Regions from separate parts of the Jeotgalibacillus sp. 10bf12 genome, predicted to be linked through region 1. Evidence: predicted binding sites of a transcription regulator. Region 1 holds the regulator's gene; each other region holds the start of a gene.
What was found. Region 1 encodes LexA, which represses DNA repair genes until DNA is damaged. Its sites were predicted from a motif close to CGAACATATGTTCG; they were not measured.
Positions count from the first base shown of each region.

Region 2: a site for LexA is predicted at 3,275-3,288, ahead of DH10bf12_RS08395 (Y-family DNA polymerase). Genes of this name have one in related genera too.
Region 3: a site for LexA is predicted at 2,494-2,507, ahead of uvrB (excinuclease ABC subunit UvrB). Genes of this name have one in related genera too.

Region 1 covers NZ_CP200276.1:2,411,365-2,416,524, forward strand. Annotated here, with positions in the region: gene DH10bf12_RS12475 (MerR family transcriptional regulator) at 1-31, shown strand, start outside; gene glnA (type I glutamate--ammonia ligase) at 62-1,396, shown strand; gene DH10bf12_RS12485 (alpha/beta fold hydrolase) at 1,494-2,375, shown strand; gene lexA (transcriptional repressor LexA) at 2,439-3,059, opposite strand; gene yneA (cell division suppressor protein YneA) at 3,218-3,550, shown strand; gene DH10bf12_RS12500 (YneB family resolvase-like protein) at 3,563-4,210, shown strand; gene DH10bf12_RS12505 (DUF896 domain-containing protein) at 4,284-4,517, shown strand; gene tkt (transketolase) at 4,639-5,160, shown strand, end outside.
Region 2 covers NZ_CP200276.1:1,590,651-1,595,810, reverse strand. Annotated here, with positions in the region: gene DH10bf12_RS08405 (SDR family oxidoreductase) at 11-793, opposite strand; gene DH10bf12_RS08400 (TetR/AcrR family transcriptional regulator) at 965-1,561, shown strand; gene DH10bf12_RS08395 (Y-family DNA polymerase) at 1,928-3,208, opposite strand; gene DH10bf12_RS08390 (S8 family peptidase) at 3,627-4,895, shown strand; gene DH10bf12_RS08385 (response regulator) at 5,100-5,160, shown strand, end outside.
Region 3 covers NZ_CP200276.1:3,314,715-3,319,874, reverse strand. Annotated here, with positions in the region: gene DH10bf12_RS17400 (hypothetical protein) at 1-1,131, shown strand, start outside; gene DH10bf12_RS17395 (HD domain-containing protein) at 1,439-2,077, shown strand; gene DH10bf12_RS17390 (CsbA family protein) at 2,109-2,354, shown strand; gene uvrB (excinuclease ABC subunit UvrB) at 2,649-4,631, shown strand; gene uvrA (excinuclease ABC subunit UvrA) at 4,639-5,160, shown strand, end outside.

The DNA.
Region 1 (5,160 bases):
AGCGGGAGATCTTTCAAGATTCTTTCGTTAAAAAATTACATAAAAACAGGAGGAATTACAAATGAGTACGTATTCAAGAGAAGACATTATGAAAATGGCTAAGGAGCAAAACGTAAACTTTATCAGACTTCAATTTACTGATATCCTTGGTACAATCAAAAACGTTGAGATTCCTGTAAGTCAATTAGAGAAAGCATTAGATAATAAAATGATGTTTGATGGTTCATCAATCGAAGGTTTTGTTCGTATTGAAGAGTCAGATATGTATTTATTCCCGGATCTTGATACTTGGGTAGTATTCCCATGGACAGCTGGAGACGGTAAAGTAGCACGCTTGATCTGTGATATTTATAATCCGGATGGAACACCGTTCGATGGTGATCCGCGTAATAACTTAAAGCGTGTATTAACTGAAATGGAAGAGCTTGGATTTACTGATTTTAACCTTGGGCCAGAGCCGGAGTTCTTTCTGTTCAAGCTTGATGTTAATGGAGAGCCAACACTTGAGTTAAATGACAAAGGCGGATATTTTGACCTTGCTCCTACCGACCTTGGGGAAAACTGCCGACGTGATATTGTAATTGAACTTGAAAAAATGGGCTTTGAAATTGAAGCGTCTCACCACGAAGTAGCACCTGGTCAGCATGAAATTGATTTTAAGTATGCTGATGCAGTATCTGCTTGTGATGATATCCAGACGTTTAAACTTGTTGTTAAAACGATTGCAAGAAAACACGGATTACATGCAACCTTTATGCCTAAACCATTATTTGGTGTTAACGGCTCAGGAATGCACTTCAACATGTCTTTATTTACAGAAGGCAAAAACTCATTCTTTGATGAAAATGCTGATAAGCAGCTGAGTGAAACAATGAAGCAGTTCATGGCTGGTATTCTTAAGCACGCTTCAGGGTTTACAGCAGTTACGAACCCTACTGTTAACTCATACAAGCGCCTTGTGCCAGGTTATGAAGCACCTTGTTATATCGCATGGTCTGCAAGAAATCGTAGTCCGTTAGTGAGAATTCCTGCTTCCCGCGGAATGAGTACACGTGTCGAAGTACGTTCAGTTGACCCTTCTGCTAACCCGTATCTTGCTATGGCAGTTATGCTTAAAGCAGGTCTTGATGGGATCAAAAACGGTCTGACTCCACCTGAATCTATTGACAGAAACATTTATGTAATGGATAAAGAAGAGCGTGAAGCAGCAGGTATTAAAGATCTGCCTGGTACACTATTTGCAGCACTTGAAGAGCTTAAGAAGGATCAGGTCATTATCGATGGACTTGGCGACCATATCTTTGAGCACTTCGTTGAAGCAAAAGAAATCGAATGGGATATGTTCCGCACACAGGTTCACCCATGGGAGAGAGAACAGTATTTAGAAATGTATTAATCATTCAGAAACCGGAAGCTGTTCAGCTTCCGGTTTTTTTATGTATAAGGACACTTTTTAAAAAAAATGGGTATATCAAATAGAGGGGGGGATTTTCATGGCAGACACATATAGAGGTTTTAAATCAAAAGAAGGATATAAGAAATATTCGAACGCACAAGATAAAGTAATGGAATTATGGGATATCCCTTATGAAGAAAACACTATTGACACCTCATTTGGAGATGTATCAGTCTTAACTTGTGGTGACCAGGATAAAGAACCGATTATATTTTTTCATGCTTTTGGTTTTAGTTCAGCTGAATGGTATGCAGTAGCCAACAACCTTATAGGCGATTACAGATTATATTTTGTTAATGTACTCGGAGAATTTAATCATAGCAACACGAAAGAACATCTAAATGAACGTGAAGATTACAGTACATGGATTACTGAGCTGTTTGATGCCTTAAATCTTGCAAGTGTTACAATCGTAGGGCATTCAAACGGCGGGTGGCATGCACTGAATTATGCCATTCTAAAACCTGATCGTGTTAAATCACTGATTGTTTTGTCGCCTGCTGCTTCAATCAAAAGAATGAACTTATCTTTCTATTCAAGACTTATGCTGACTAATCTGATTCCCCGGGAGTCAGTGATTGTTAATCATTTTTGCAGGTGGCTGACTGTGAGAAGGCGAGACGAACATGAAAAGCTTTTTAAGCTTTACTATATTGGTCAAAAATATGTCAGCTGGGAATATGTCATGACACCGCCGAAAATGTTTAAAAAAGAAGAACTTGCATCGCTGATGATGCCAGTAAATATTGCAGTCGGCCGCGAAGAAGTGATATATGATCCTTTTAAACTGCTGGAAAAAGCAGAGGATAAGATCAGAACCTGTAAAACTCATATGTTTGAAAGCGGCGGGCATATGCTACCTATAGAATGTCCAGAGGAAGTTGCAATTTATATAAAGAAAGTGTTATCAAACCGGTAATATATCTGGGGAAAATTAAAAAAGCTGAACGCTTTGACGATTATGTCAAAGCGTTCAGCTTTTTTAATGAACCTGTCTGTATACCCCTACAACTTTTCCGAGTATGGATACATTATTAAGAATAATTGGTGCCATAGAGGAATTTTCCGGCTGTAGTCTGACAAAGTCTTTTTCTTTAAAGAAACGTTTAACAGTTGCTTCATCTTCATCAGTCATTGCAACAACAATATCACCATTGTTAGCAGTGTTTTGTTGTTTAACAATTACAAGATCCCCGTCTAAAATTCCTGCTTCAATCATAGAATCTCCCATGATCTCCAACATGAACACGGCGTCATCTGAAGATGCAAGCCTTTCAGGAAGAGGAAAATATTCTTCTACATTTTCAATTGCAGTAATAGGTGAGCCTGCTGTTACTTTACCAACGAGTGGTACATTGACTACGCGTTGAGTTGGAATTTTTTCCTCTTCTAGAGAAATAACTTCAATTGCTCTTGGTTTTGTAGGATCTCTTCTGATTAATCCTTTACTCTCAAGTCTTGCAAGATGTCCGTGCACCGTAGAGCTTGAAGCTAAACCAACAGCAAGTCCGATTTCACGGACGGAAGGCGGATAACCTTTATCCTGAACTTCACGTTTTATAAAGTTTAATATATCAAGCTGGCGTTTTGATAATTTCTTCATATTGCAGCACCTCTTTTCAGTTAAAAACTTTTCTAAATTATAGCATATGGTTTTTAAAAATACAAACATAAGTTCGATTTTTATGTTGACCAAAACAAATGTTCGTATTATACTCGAATTAACAAAAGCGAACACATATTCGATGGAGGCGATCAATAATGACTGCATTGTGGAGAAAATATTCATTTGTTATTCTATTCGTGGTGACTGCACTTTTTTTCAGCTTATTTCTTGTTTTTACTAATACAGCTAATAGTGATGCAACGTATGCAGAAATTACAGTGCAAAAAGGGGACACGCTTTGGGCGTATGCTGAAGAATACGCCAGCCATACTTCTATGACGCCTGAGGGGTTTATAGAATGGGTAACCGAACATAACGGGCTGTCCTCACATCTGATCGTGGCAGGAGAACAGCTGGAGCTCCCTGTACCCGAGGAGGCGTTTAAATTCAGTGATGACGCGATTCACCTGGCATCTGATCGGAAATAAGGAGTGATCGTGTTGAAAGTAATTATTTACTGCAGAGTCAGTACTGAAAAAGAAACTCAGGAAACTTCACTTTCCCGGCAGGAAGATGAATTGAAAATTCTTGCTGATAAAATGAACTATCAGGTCGTTTCGATTATCAGTAAAAAAGAAAGTGGATATGACCTGGATCGTGAAGGTGTTTTTGAACTGCTTGATCATGTACGTTTATATGAAGCAGAAGGTCTTTTGATTCAGGATGAAACCCGGATAGGACGCGGAAATGCAAAGATCGCATTGTTACACACGCTCCAAAAAGAAGGAATAAAGATATATACAATCGCTCATGATGGTGAATTGCAGCTGTCTGAATCAGATTCAATGATCCTGCAGATTGTCAGTATGGTTGAGGAGCATCAGAGAAAACTTCATAACCTGAAGATAAAAAGAGGGATGAAGCGGGCAGTTGAAAAGGGGTTCAAACCTCACAAGAATCTGAAAAATCGCGGGAATAAAGAAGGAAGAGAAAAGATAGAAATCCCTGTAGATGAAATTGTAAGACTGCGCGGTAACGGTCTAACATTCCAGGAGATTTCATCTGTTTTACGCGGGCTGGGTCATCCGGTTTCCAAAGCGACTGTTCATAGAAGGTATACTGAATATATGGATTCAGAAGCGAAGTAAACATATTACTTGTCAAACTTTCCCCTTTCTTTTAACATACATAGAAGCTTACCTGAAAGAAAGGGTGAAAGACATGTTATCTAATGAGAAAATTAAAAGAATTAATGAACTGTCAAAAAAATCAAAAGAAGATACGCTAACAAAGATTGAAGCTGAGGAACAAAGGGCTTTGAGACAGGAATATTTACAGGCATTCAGAGGTTCAATGAAACAGACCATTGAAAATGTGACTGTTGTTGACCCGGAAGGTAAAGATGTAACGCCACAAAAGCTCAAGGATGCAAAAAGCAGGAATAAAATGAACTAATTATCTCCCTATATAGCCCACGGATCTAGAGAATTATGATTAAAAGAAGAGATGTTTGTACATCTCTTCTTTTTTTTTGTACAATAAGACGTATCACGTGAGTTTAGAGAGGATGTAGATGATGTTTAACAAGACAGACGACTTAGCAATTAACACAATCAGAACTTTATCAATTGATGCAATTGATAAAGCGAACTCCGGTCATCCGGGACTGCCAATGGGGGCTGCTCCATTTGCATATACCCTATGGACTCAATTTATGAATCACAACCCGAAAAATCCAGACTGGTTTGACCGTGATCGTTTTGTACTTTCAGCAGGACACGGCTCTATGCTTCTTTACAGCCTGCTGCATCTTTCCGGATATGATTTATCACTTGATGAAATTAAGAACTTCAGACAATGGGGATCTAAAACGCCAGGTCACCCTGAATACAAACATACGAAAGGCGTAGAGGCAACTACTGGACCGCTTGGACAGGGAATTGGTATGGCTGTAGGAATGGCAATGGCTGAAAAGCATTTAAGTGCCAAGTACAACCGTGAAAACCATAATGTAGTTGACCATTATACTTATACATTATGTGGTGATGGTGACCTGATGGAAGGTGTTTCTTCTGAAGCGGCTTCTCTTGCAGGACAT
Region 2 (5,160 bases), 820 kb from region 1:
GCCTGATTGATTAATATTTGTAAGACTGCCCGCCGTCAATCGGAATTACAGCGCCATTGATGAACTCCGCCTGATCTGATAACAGGAAGGCAACGAGATAGCCGATTTCTTCCGGCTTACCAAATCGCTGCATCGGATTTACTTTGACGAACTCCTTACCAACCGCTTCCCAATCATCGCCGCCCATTTGACGGAGTGAGCCTTCGACCATTGGTGTCATGATCGCACCCGGGGCAATTGCCTTAATGCTGACGCCATATTGACCGTACTCAACACCTGAGTTACGCGTTAAGCCGACAACCCCATGCTTACTTGCTGCATAGCCCGACTGGTTTCCGACGCCGCGAATCCCGCCAACAGATGCTGTATTGACAATCGATCCGCTTCCCTGTTCCTTCATTACCTTCAGTACATGCTTCATTCCGTAAAATACGCCGTTCAGGTTAATAGATACGACCTTTTCAAACTCATCAGAACCATAGTTTTCAGTTTCATTTTGTTTACCTTCAATACCTGCATTGTTAAAGAATCCATCAATTTTCTGATAAGCTGATACGGTTTCATTTACATAGTTTTTAACTGCTTCTTCATCTGCCACGTCTGCTGTAATTGTGATAATCTCTGCTTCAGGTACTTCTGCTAAAATGTCATTTTTCGCTGTTTCAAGGGCCTCGCCATTTAAATCGACCAGTGAAAGCTTAGCGCCTTCTTTTGCCACCTGTAATGCTGAAGCGTACCCAAGACCTGATGCACCGCCTGTGATCAATACCACTTTGTCTTCAAATCGTTTCATTTCCATTCACTCCTCTTTAAAAGTAATGTTAAAATCAAAACAACCTGTTGATATGAATCCGCTTACATACTTATTGTAAGCGCAGTTCAGTTGTCCTTCAATCAGTAATACTTCTGTCAGTGTTGCCTGATCCGACACATCTATACAATCTGTTGACTGAGAGGTAATAAAATGAAACCGTATAACGAAAACCGACAAACATTACGGACCAAATCACACCTGAAGCAGGCATTCCTTTCACTTGTAGCCGAAAAAGGATACCAGCATGTGACCGTCACAGATATTGTGAATCGTGCTCAGTATAACCGGACGACTTTCTACTATTATTTCTTAGATAAAGAGGACCTTGCTAAAGAACTTAGAAAAGAGATGTTTGAGGGGATCATTGATACCAGCACAAAAAAGTATGCGCTTGGCAGAGTAATTAAAACAGAAGAAATGAACGCACATTCGTATGATCTGATCTATTTCATTAAAGAAAATCGTGCTTACTTCGATCTTGTTCTCACAGATGATACGATCCCGGGCATCCATCACGACCTGCCTGATGCGATCTATCAGGTGCTTGAAAAACAATTTGAATTCACATTAGACAATAGCAGTCATTTGAATACGAAAGCACATAAAAAATACATGGCACATGGCACCGCGGGCCTCATCACAGAGTGGATCCGTAATGACTATAACCTCACTCCTGAAAATCTGTCGCTTCAGCTGATTGAAATTTTAAGAACAATGGTGAAAGGGTTTGTGATTCGGAAGGTATGAAAGTTGGTTGAGAGATCGAGTTTGATTTACAAAGGAATTGACAGATCCTTACTTCGCTACGTTTCATCTGCAGGTTTTTTCCCTTTAAACGATACAGCAAAAACAATCAATCCGATGACAAATGCAACCGGACCTGCAATTAATACTATCAGCTCCGCCAGTGTATAATCCCCATCACCTTCAGGCTCTTTCCTACTAGAAAATGAAGGGGCTTACTAGATGAAATTGAAATTTATAGATCATATACCTATGTTAATTTATAATTTGTATCATTTTTCGTTAGAGGAAGTATTGCTTTGCAGCGAAGACTACGTCTGCCCTCCCCCCTCGCTCTTCACTTAATATATCCTCTGCATACATTCATATTCAACTCATCGACTCCTTCTTCGAAATATGCCCGCCAATTAATCTGGATCTTCTTCTCGTTGTCCCGCCCTCTGTATAGGAAATAGCTCTGAGCAGTGCAGTGGAGCCGAAGCGCTGTCGTACGTCGTCCATGACGTAGCCAAGACGGTGCACTTTTTCGCGGCCGGGATTGAACAGATCCAGCTGCAGCGCTGAATCATCTGCCAGATTAGTTAATGAAATAGAAATCTTTCTGACTGGAAATGGCTGCAGGTTTTCATGGAGGATCTCAAGGCATACCTCGTAAATTTCCATCGTAATCGACGTCGGTTTATCCAGTGACTTTGAGCGGTGGAATGGTTTGATTGGTGTGCGCTTGCTGTAGCCAACTCCTAAATGAATCGTACGACCGCCTAGATGTTTGTTCCTCGCTCTTCTTGCTACTTCCTCACACATTTCAAGCAGCACTGCTTCAATTTCTTCTATTTTATTGTAGTCTCTGAGAAGGATCTGACTCTTTCCATAGCTCACCTGTCCCTGAATAATTGGTGCGCCGATCTCTGAGCGGTCAATTCCGTGTGCGTGATAATACAATTGATTGCCCATCACGCCAAAAATTGATTCAAGATGACTGAGATCATGGGCTGCAAGGTCACCAATTGAATAAATCCCCATCCGGTTCAAGCGTTTTTCAAGCTGGCGTCCAATTCCCCACATCGCTGAAAGAGGCTGGAGCGGCCAGAGTTTCTTTGGAATATCCTCAAACGTCCATTCACAGATCCCTTTCTTTTTCGCTTCAAGATCAAGACAAAGCTTGGCGATCAGCATATTTGGTCCGATTCCGATTGCACACGGCAAACCAAATTCACGCATCATATCATCAGAGATCATTCGTGCGACAGCATGCGGTCCTCCCCACAACGAAGAAGTACCATCCACCTGAATAAAACTTTCATCCACGCTGTAAACGTGTATATTTTCTTTTGGAACGAACCTTGTAAAAATCTTCGTTATTTCAGTGGACAGCCTGAGATACTGTCCCATATCCGGTTCAATTAATTGAAGATCAGGTATGTCGGGGATCTCATGACGTCTTGTGCCGGTTCTGATACCATGCTCACTTTTCGCACGCGGAGAAGCGGCAAGCACGACACTGCCCTTTTGCTCCTGGTTGCCGATGATCGCAATCTTACATGTCAAAGGATCCTGACCAAGTTCAACTGCTGTGCAGCTTGCATAAAAGCTTCTCATATCCACGCAAAGAATTTCTTTTTTCTTTTCAAGAGAATAGTCAACTTCCATCACCCTCACTCCTCTATTCAGCGTAAGTTTCTTTTAATACTATTACCCACTTTTAAGAAAATTATACGAACAAATGTTCTTTTTATCAATTAGAATTTTAAAAATAAATGCAGATATACAATAATGATTAAAGGATGAAATGTAAAGTTATAGAAAAATAATCCTTTTAAAACCACTTTTATTCAGCCTTATAAAATTTTTATACAAAAAAACAGATATGACTCCGGCGCTTTTTCTGAAATTTTCCCAACCCGCATAGGAGGCAATCCCCCACACTCCGTACAAACCCTTACAAATAAAGGGTTTTATACCCCTTTGCCGTATCCTCCTCTCTTCAATTTTCCCGATAAACAAGACCCGCGGCTTTTGTTAGGATGAGTCTATTCACAAAATATTTAGACAAAAGGAGTCGAAGGAATTGAAAAAGTCGAGAAGTGTCATGATGAGTTTATTATTAGCAGCAAGCCTGGCAGTACCAGCGGGGGCAAGTGCAGCACCTGATCAACAGTCTAACAACGCTGAAAAGTTCCGCGTATATGTAGAGGTATCAGGAGAATCAGCTAAAAAAACGAAAGAGTCATTGCAAAAACAATATGATTCTCGCTGGGAACTGAGCGCGAATGGATTTTCAACTGACATGAACGAGGCGCAATTCAAAGCCCTTCAAAACAATAAGAATCTGAAACTGACAAAAGTGGACGAGGTGTCAGTTGATGCACTCAGAGGCAATGAAAATGTAACGACTGCATTCTCTGCACCGGCTGACCAGACACCATGGGGCATTGAAGCAATCTATAATGATGCTAATGTTACTGCAACATCAGGTGGTTCAGGCATCAATGTAGCAGTACTTGATACAGGTGTATTCACGGGGCACCATGACCTTCAGGGAACAGTTGAGCAGTGTAAAGACTTCACACAGGCGACTCCGCTTGTAAACGGATCATGTAATGATGTGGATGGTCACGGTACACACGTTGCAGGTTCTGTACTTGCAGATGGCGGTAGTGACGGTTCAGGCGTATACGGTGTTGCACCGGATGCAGATCTTTGGGCATACAAAGTACTTGGAGATGACGGTTCTGGTTACTCAGATGATATCGCAGCGGCAATCCGCCACACAGCTGATCAGGCTGTTGCAACCGGCACAAAAACAGTGATCAACATGTCTCTTGGTTCATCAGGAAACAGCCCATTAATTGAAGATGCAGTAAACTATGCATATGGTAAAGGCGTTCTGGTAGTAGCAGCAGCTGGTAACTCAGGCTTCCGCGCTGGTTCAATCGGCTACCCTGGTGCACTTCAAAATGCAGTTGCAGTTGCAGCACTTGAGAATAGATTTGAAAACGGTACATACCGTGTAGCTGATTTCTCTTCAAGAGGCGTTCGTAACGGTGCTGGCGACTACCTGATCCAGGAAGGTGACGTTGAAATTTCTGCTCCAGGTGCAGCAATCTTCTCAACTTGGCCAAATGGCGGTTATAACACAATCAGCGGTACATCAATGGCATCTCCACACGTAGCAGGACTTGCAGCTAAAGTATGGGCAGAAAACCCAGGTTTCTCTCACGTCCAGCTTCGTACTGAGCTTCAAAACCGCGCGAAAGTAAATGATATCCTCGGCGGACGCAGCTCTTCTGTTGGTGACGACATAGCTTCTGGATTTGGTTTTGCGAAAGTGAATTAATTGAGAAAGCGAAGTCCGGTTAATTAACTCGGATTTCGCTTTTTTATGTTAAAGGATCTCACCTAATCACCTTAGCTCTCCTTACTTCTGCTATCTCTGCATACATAACAAAAACCAAATATGACTTGTTTTTCACTTCTATCTAGTTCAAGATATTATTTAAATAACATTTTTATTTAGGCGTATTGTCTGGGAGGTCGTACGATGAAAATTCTAATCGCTGATGATGAAAAGTTTTCAAGAATGCTGATTAGCGACACGCTGG
Region 3 (5,160 bases), 900 kb from region 1:
GCGCTGCTGGGTCTGTTAAATCCAGTGCTGATCATTGGCGTGATCGCAGCAATTGCTGCAGGAACTGTCAGATTGAAAAGAGAACGCAGGGACGTCAGAACAGCGGTCAAACCGTGGTACATAGAATTACTCAGTTTTTTTGGTGTTTCTCTGGCAGTTGGACTTGTTTTATCAGCTGTCATCAGCGGAGCTGGGATCGTAATTGATACATTCTGGATTTATGCAGTCAGTCTCGTCATGATTTTAGCTGCAGTCACAGGCCAGTTCAGACTTTTATCTGCAGGGTTTTTATTTCCTTTTGTGCTCGCAGCAATCATTGGTCTCGATCGTTTTAATGTAACGCTTCCTGACCTGGTGCCTTCATTGCCTGAAGTATTTACAGCTGCAGGAATCCTTATGGGGTTACTGCTGATTGCTGAAGGGCTAATGATTCAGCTGAACTCAGTCAAACAGACGTCACCCCGCTTAGTACGGACGCCACGCGGGATGAAGGCAGGCGCATTTTTTACTAAGAGAATCTGGCTTGTACCATTACTGATTCCTGTACCAAATGGACTGATTAATGAAGCAGGCTGGTGGCCGCTCATCGGTTCAGGTGATACGTTCTCGCTGCTGATTTTCCCGGCTATACTCGGTTATCAGTTAACGGTTGTCCATGACCTGCCAAAAAGTATCTTACAGTCAACCGGTTCTCAGGTAGTATGGCTTGGCGTACTTTCTGCTGTAATCGCAGCGGGTTCGCTCTGGGCACCATATCTGATCTACGCAGCGTTTGGCATCGCTTTTGCTGGCAGACTGTTCATTCTGCTTAAAACACGTGCAGTCTGCAGAAAATCCGGCTTTCACTTTCTGAACGGAGACAAGGGCGTCATGATTATTGATGTGCTTCCTGACACGCCGGCTGCAAAAATGGGTCTGGCACGTGGTGAAATGGTTCATAAGGTGAATGGTATTGTCGTCAGGAACGAGCGTGAATTTTATGAAGCGGTTCAGAAAAGCCGTGCGCACACTAAGCTTGAAGTGTACAATCATGCAGGCGAAATCCGCTATACGCAGGCTGCCTTGTATGAAGGTCAGCACTATCAGCTTGGTTTGATTTTAATTGAAGATCGTAAACGTGAGACAGCCTGAGTAATCGGGCTGTTTTTATTTTGGCCCAGCTGCATCGAATAATGAGAAAGATGATTGAATAAATTTGATTGATGATAGATAAAAGTTAAAAGGTGTAAGAATGAACTATATGCAAAGCGGCTGAGGCTGAATTGACAATAAACCTGATCGAATAAAATAAAAGGTGATGGAATAACAATCAAAGGTGACTAAATAAAACAACCTCCCCGCTCTCCACCCAAATCCTTTAGCAAAATTTTCACATATTATGTATTGTACTTTACACACTGTGAATGCTACGATTAGCTAAAATTAACGGGGTGAGCTTATGGGGATTCATCATTATTTTAAAAGTTTATCGGATATGGAAAAGCTTTACCGCTGTCCCGGCAAGTTTAAATACAATGAACACACAGTTGCCGCTCATTCATTTAAAGTGACAAAGATTGCCCAGTTTCTCGGAACAGTTGAAGAGCACCACGGTAAAACCGTCAATTGGAAAAACCTTTACGAGAAAGCGTTGAATCATGATTACCCTGAGATTTTTACGGGTGATATCAAAACGCCGGTTAAATACGCATCCTCTGAACTAAACCGTCTGTTCAGTGAGGTTGAGGAGGAAATGGCGCACCGGTTCGTGCAGACAGAATTTCCTGAGGAGTATCAGTCGATTTACCTTGCGCGTTTTAAAGAGGGGAAGGATCGCACGCTTGAAGGGAGTATTTTATCTGTCGCGGATAAAATTGATCTGCTGTATGAATCATTTGGTGAAATACAAAAAGGAAACCCTGAGCCGATCTTTCTTGAGATCTATCAGGAGGCATTATCCACCATCCTGAAGTTCAGCGAAATGACGAGCGTGGCGTTTTTCCTCGAGAGTGTGCTGCCTGATATGCTCGCTGAAAAGTTTATTCCTCACTCAGAATTAAGCAAAATAACGGAAAATCTTATTGCAGCATCAAAATGAGTTCAGTATGATTGTATCGTGAGGTGATGAAATGGGCACAAAAATTCTAATGGCCATGTTTCTTCCAGCATTACTCGTTATCCTATTTACCCGAATCACATACAGCCGCACTATTGCAATGCTGCTGACCATTGCACTGATTGCCGGCTCTTCTTATAAAGGCTATACAGGCAGCTGGTATGTCATCATTGTCGATGCAGCTTCACTGACACTCGGTCTCTGGTACGTCAACCGATATATGAAGAACTACACAGAAAAACAGCGCGGAATCGCATAGATTCGGCGCTGTTTTTTATTGGGATAGTGGAGTTGTCGCTTTGTATACTGAGAATCTAGCAATCCCCGCCGCCAGAATGTATTGATCCGTCCTCCAACATGTCTCAAACCCTCTCAACCACACCACTAAAAACCCACCGGGAATGTATGTTCGCTTTTTGCTGTTATTTTTAATCTCATGGTGGTAAACTAGTTGAGACAATTAATTTGCTTAAAACCCTGTTTCATTTCATCATAAAGGGTATGAATATAGAAGAAGGTTTTATCGGAAAGATTTATAGGAGGCGTTGAAAGAATGGTGCAGGAATTTGATTTGCAATCAAAATATCAGCCGGCGGGGGATCAGCCTGCTGCAATTAAGAAGCTTGTAGAGGGTGTTGAAAAGAAGAAGCGGCATCAGACACTGCTTGGTGCGACTGGTACAGGGAAGACCTTTACGGTTTCGAATGTTGTACAGGAAGTGAAAAAACCAACGCTGGTCATTGCCCATAACAAAACGCTTGCCGGACAGCTTTATAGTGAGTTTAAAGAGTTCTTCCCAAATAACGCTGTTGAATATTTTGTCAGCTATTATGATTATTATCAGCCTGAAGCTTACGTGCCTCAGACCGATACGTTTATAGAAAAAGATGCAAGCATCAATGATGAAATTGATAAGCTGCGTCACTCAGCGACATCTTCACTGTTTGAGCGTGATGATGTCATTATTATCTCGTCCGTTTCATGTATTTATGGCTTAGGTTCGCCGGAAGAATATAAAGAACTCGTTGTTTCACTTCGTGTCGGAATGGAAATTGAACGGAACCAGCTGCTTAGAAGACTCGTTGACATTCAGTATGAGCGCAATGATATTGCTTTTACCCGCGGAACGTTCCGTGTGCGCGGGGATGTAGTTGAAATCTTCCCTGCTAAAAATGATGAGCACTGTATTCGCGTAGAGTTTTTCGGTGATGAAATTGACCGGATCAGAATGGTGGATGCCCTGACAGGCGAAATTCTTGGTGATCGCGATCATGTGGCAGTATTCCCGGCATCCCACTTCGTCACGCGTGAAGAAAAAATGCGTGTCGCAATTGAAAACATTGAAAAAGAGCTTGAAGAACAGCTGAAGATCATGAAGGAAGAAGATAAGCTGCTTGAAGCGCAGCGCCTTGAACAGCGTACGCGCTATGATCTTGAGATGATGAGGGAGATGGGCTTTTGTTCAGGGATTGAGAACTACTCAAGACACCTGACACTGCGCGAAGCAGGTGCAACGCCTTATACACTGCTGGATTACTTCCCGGATGATTTTCTTTTAGTCATTGATGAATCACACGTAACGCTCCCTCAGGTACGCGGAATGTATAACGGGGACCAGGCGAGGAAGAAAGTGCTTGTAGATCACGGCTTCCGTCTTCCTTCCGCGATGGATAACCGCCCATTGAAATTTGATGAATTTGAAAAGCATGTGCATAATGCCATTTATGTATCAGCAACACCGGGTCCATACGAAATGGAGCACACTGATGAAATGGTTGAGCAGATCATTCGTCCAACCGGGCTGCTAGATCCAACCGTTGAAATCCGCCCGAGTGAAGGTCAGATTGATGACCTGCTTGGTGAAATCCAGGAGCGGATTGCGAAAAATGAACGAACGCTGATCACAACTCTGACGAAAAAAATGTCTGAGGATCTTACTGATTATCTGAAGGAAATCGGCATTAAAGTTCAGTATCTCCATTCAGAAATAAAGACGCTTGAGCGGATTGAAATCATCAGAGATCTGCGGGTTGGTAAATATGATGTGTTAATCGGAATCAACCTTTTACGTGAAGGACTGGATATTCCTGAAGTGTCACTTATTACAATTTTAGATGCGGATAAAGAAGGCTTCCTCCGTTCTGACCGTTCATTGATCCAGACAATGGGCCGAGCTGCACGTAACTCAAATGGTCACGTCATTTTATATGCAGATAAAGTGACTGACTCTATGTCGCGTGCGATGGAAGAGACAGCGAGAAGACGTGAGAAACAGATTGCTTATAATGAAGAACATGGCATTACACCTGTTACGATTAATAAGGAAATCCGTGATGTGATCCGTGCAACGCACGCGGTTGAAGAAGCGGAAGAATATGTATCACCTGCTGAGCAGATGAAGAAGATGTCTAAGCAGGAACGTGCGAAAGTCATTGAGTCAATGGAGATTGAAATGAAGGAAGCAGCACGTGCGCTTGATTTTGAAAAAGCGGCTGAGCTGCGTGACCTCGTTTTAGAACTGAAAGCGGAAGGATGACCTGACTATGGGTAAAGATCAGATTATTATACAGGGCGCCCGCGCTCATAATCTTAAAAATATTGATATAAAAATTCCGCGTGACAAACTCGTTGTGATGACAGGTCTTTCAGGATCAGGTAAATCATCACTCGCATTTGACACGATTTATGCGGAAGGGCAGAGACGGTATGTTGAGTCGCTCTCTGCTTATGCAAGACAATTTCTCGGCCAGATGGATAAGCCGGATGTCGATACAATCGAAGGATTATCACCGGCGATTTCAATTGATCAGAAAACAACCAGCAGAAACCCGCGTTCAACAGTCGGAACTGTTACTGAAATTTATGACTACCTCCGATTGTTATTTGCACGTGTCGGCAGACCGGTCTGTCCTGATCACGGCATTGAAATCACCTCACAGACAGTTGAACAGATGGTAGACCGGATTTATGAATATCCTGAACGCACCAAGCTCCAGGTTCTTTCACCACTTGTTTCAGGACGTAAAGGAACCCATGCAAAAATTCTTGAAGACGTGAAAAAGCAG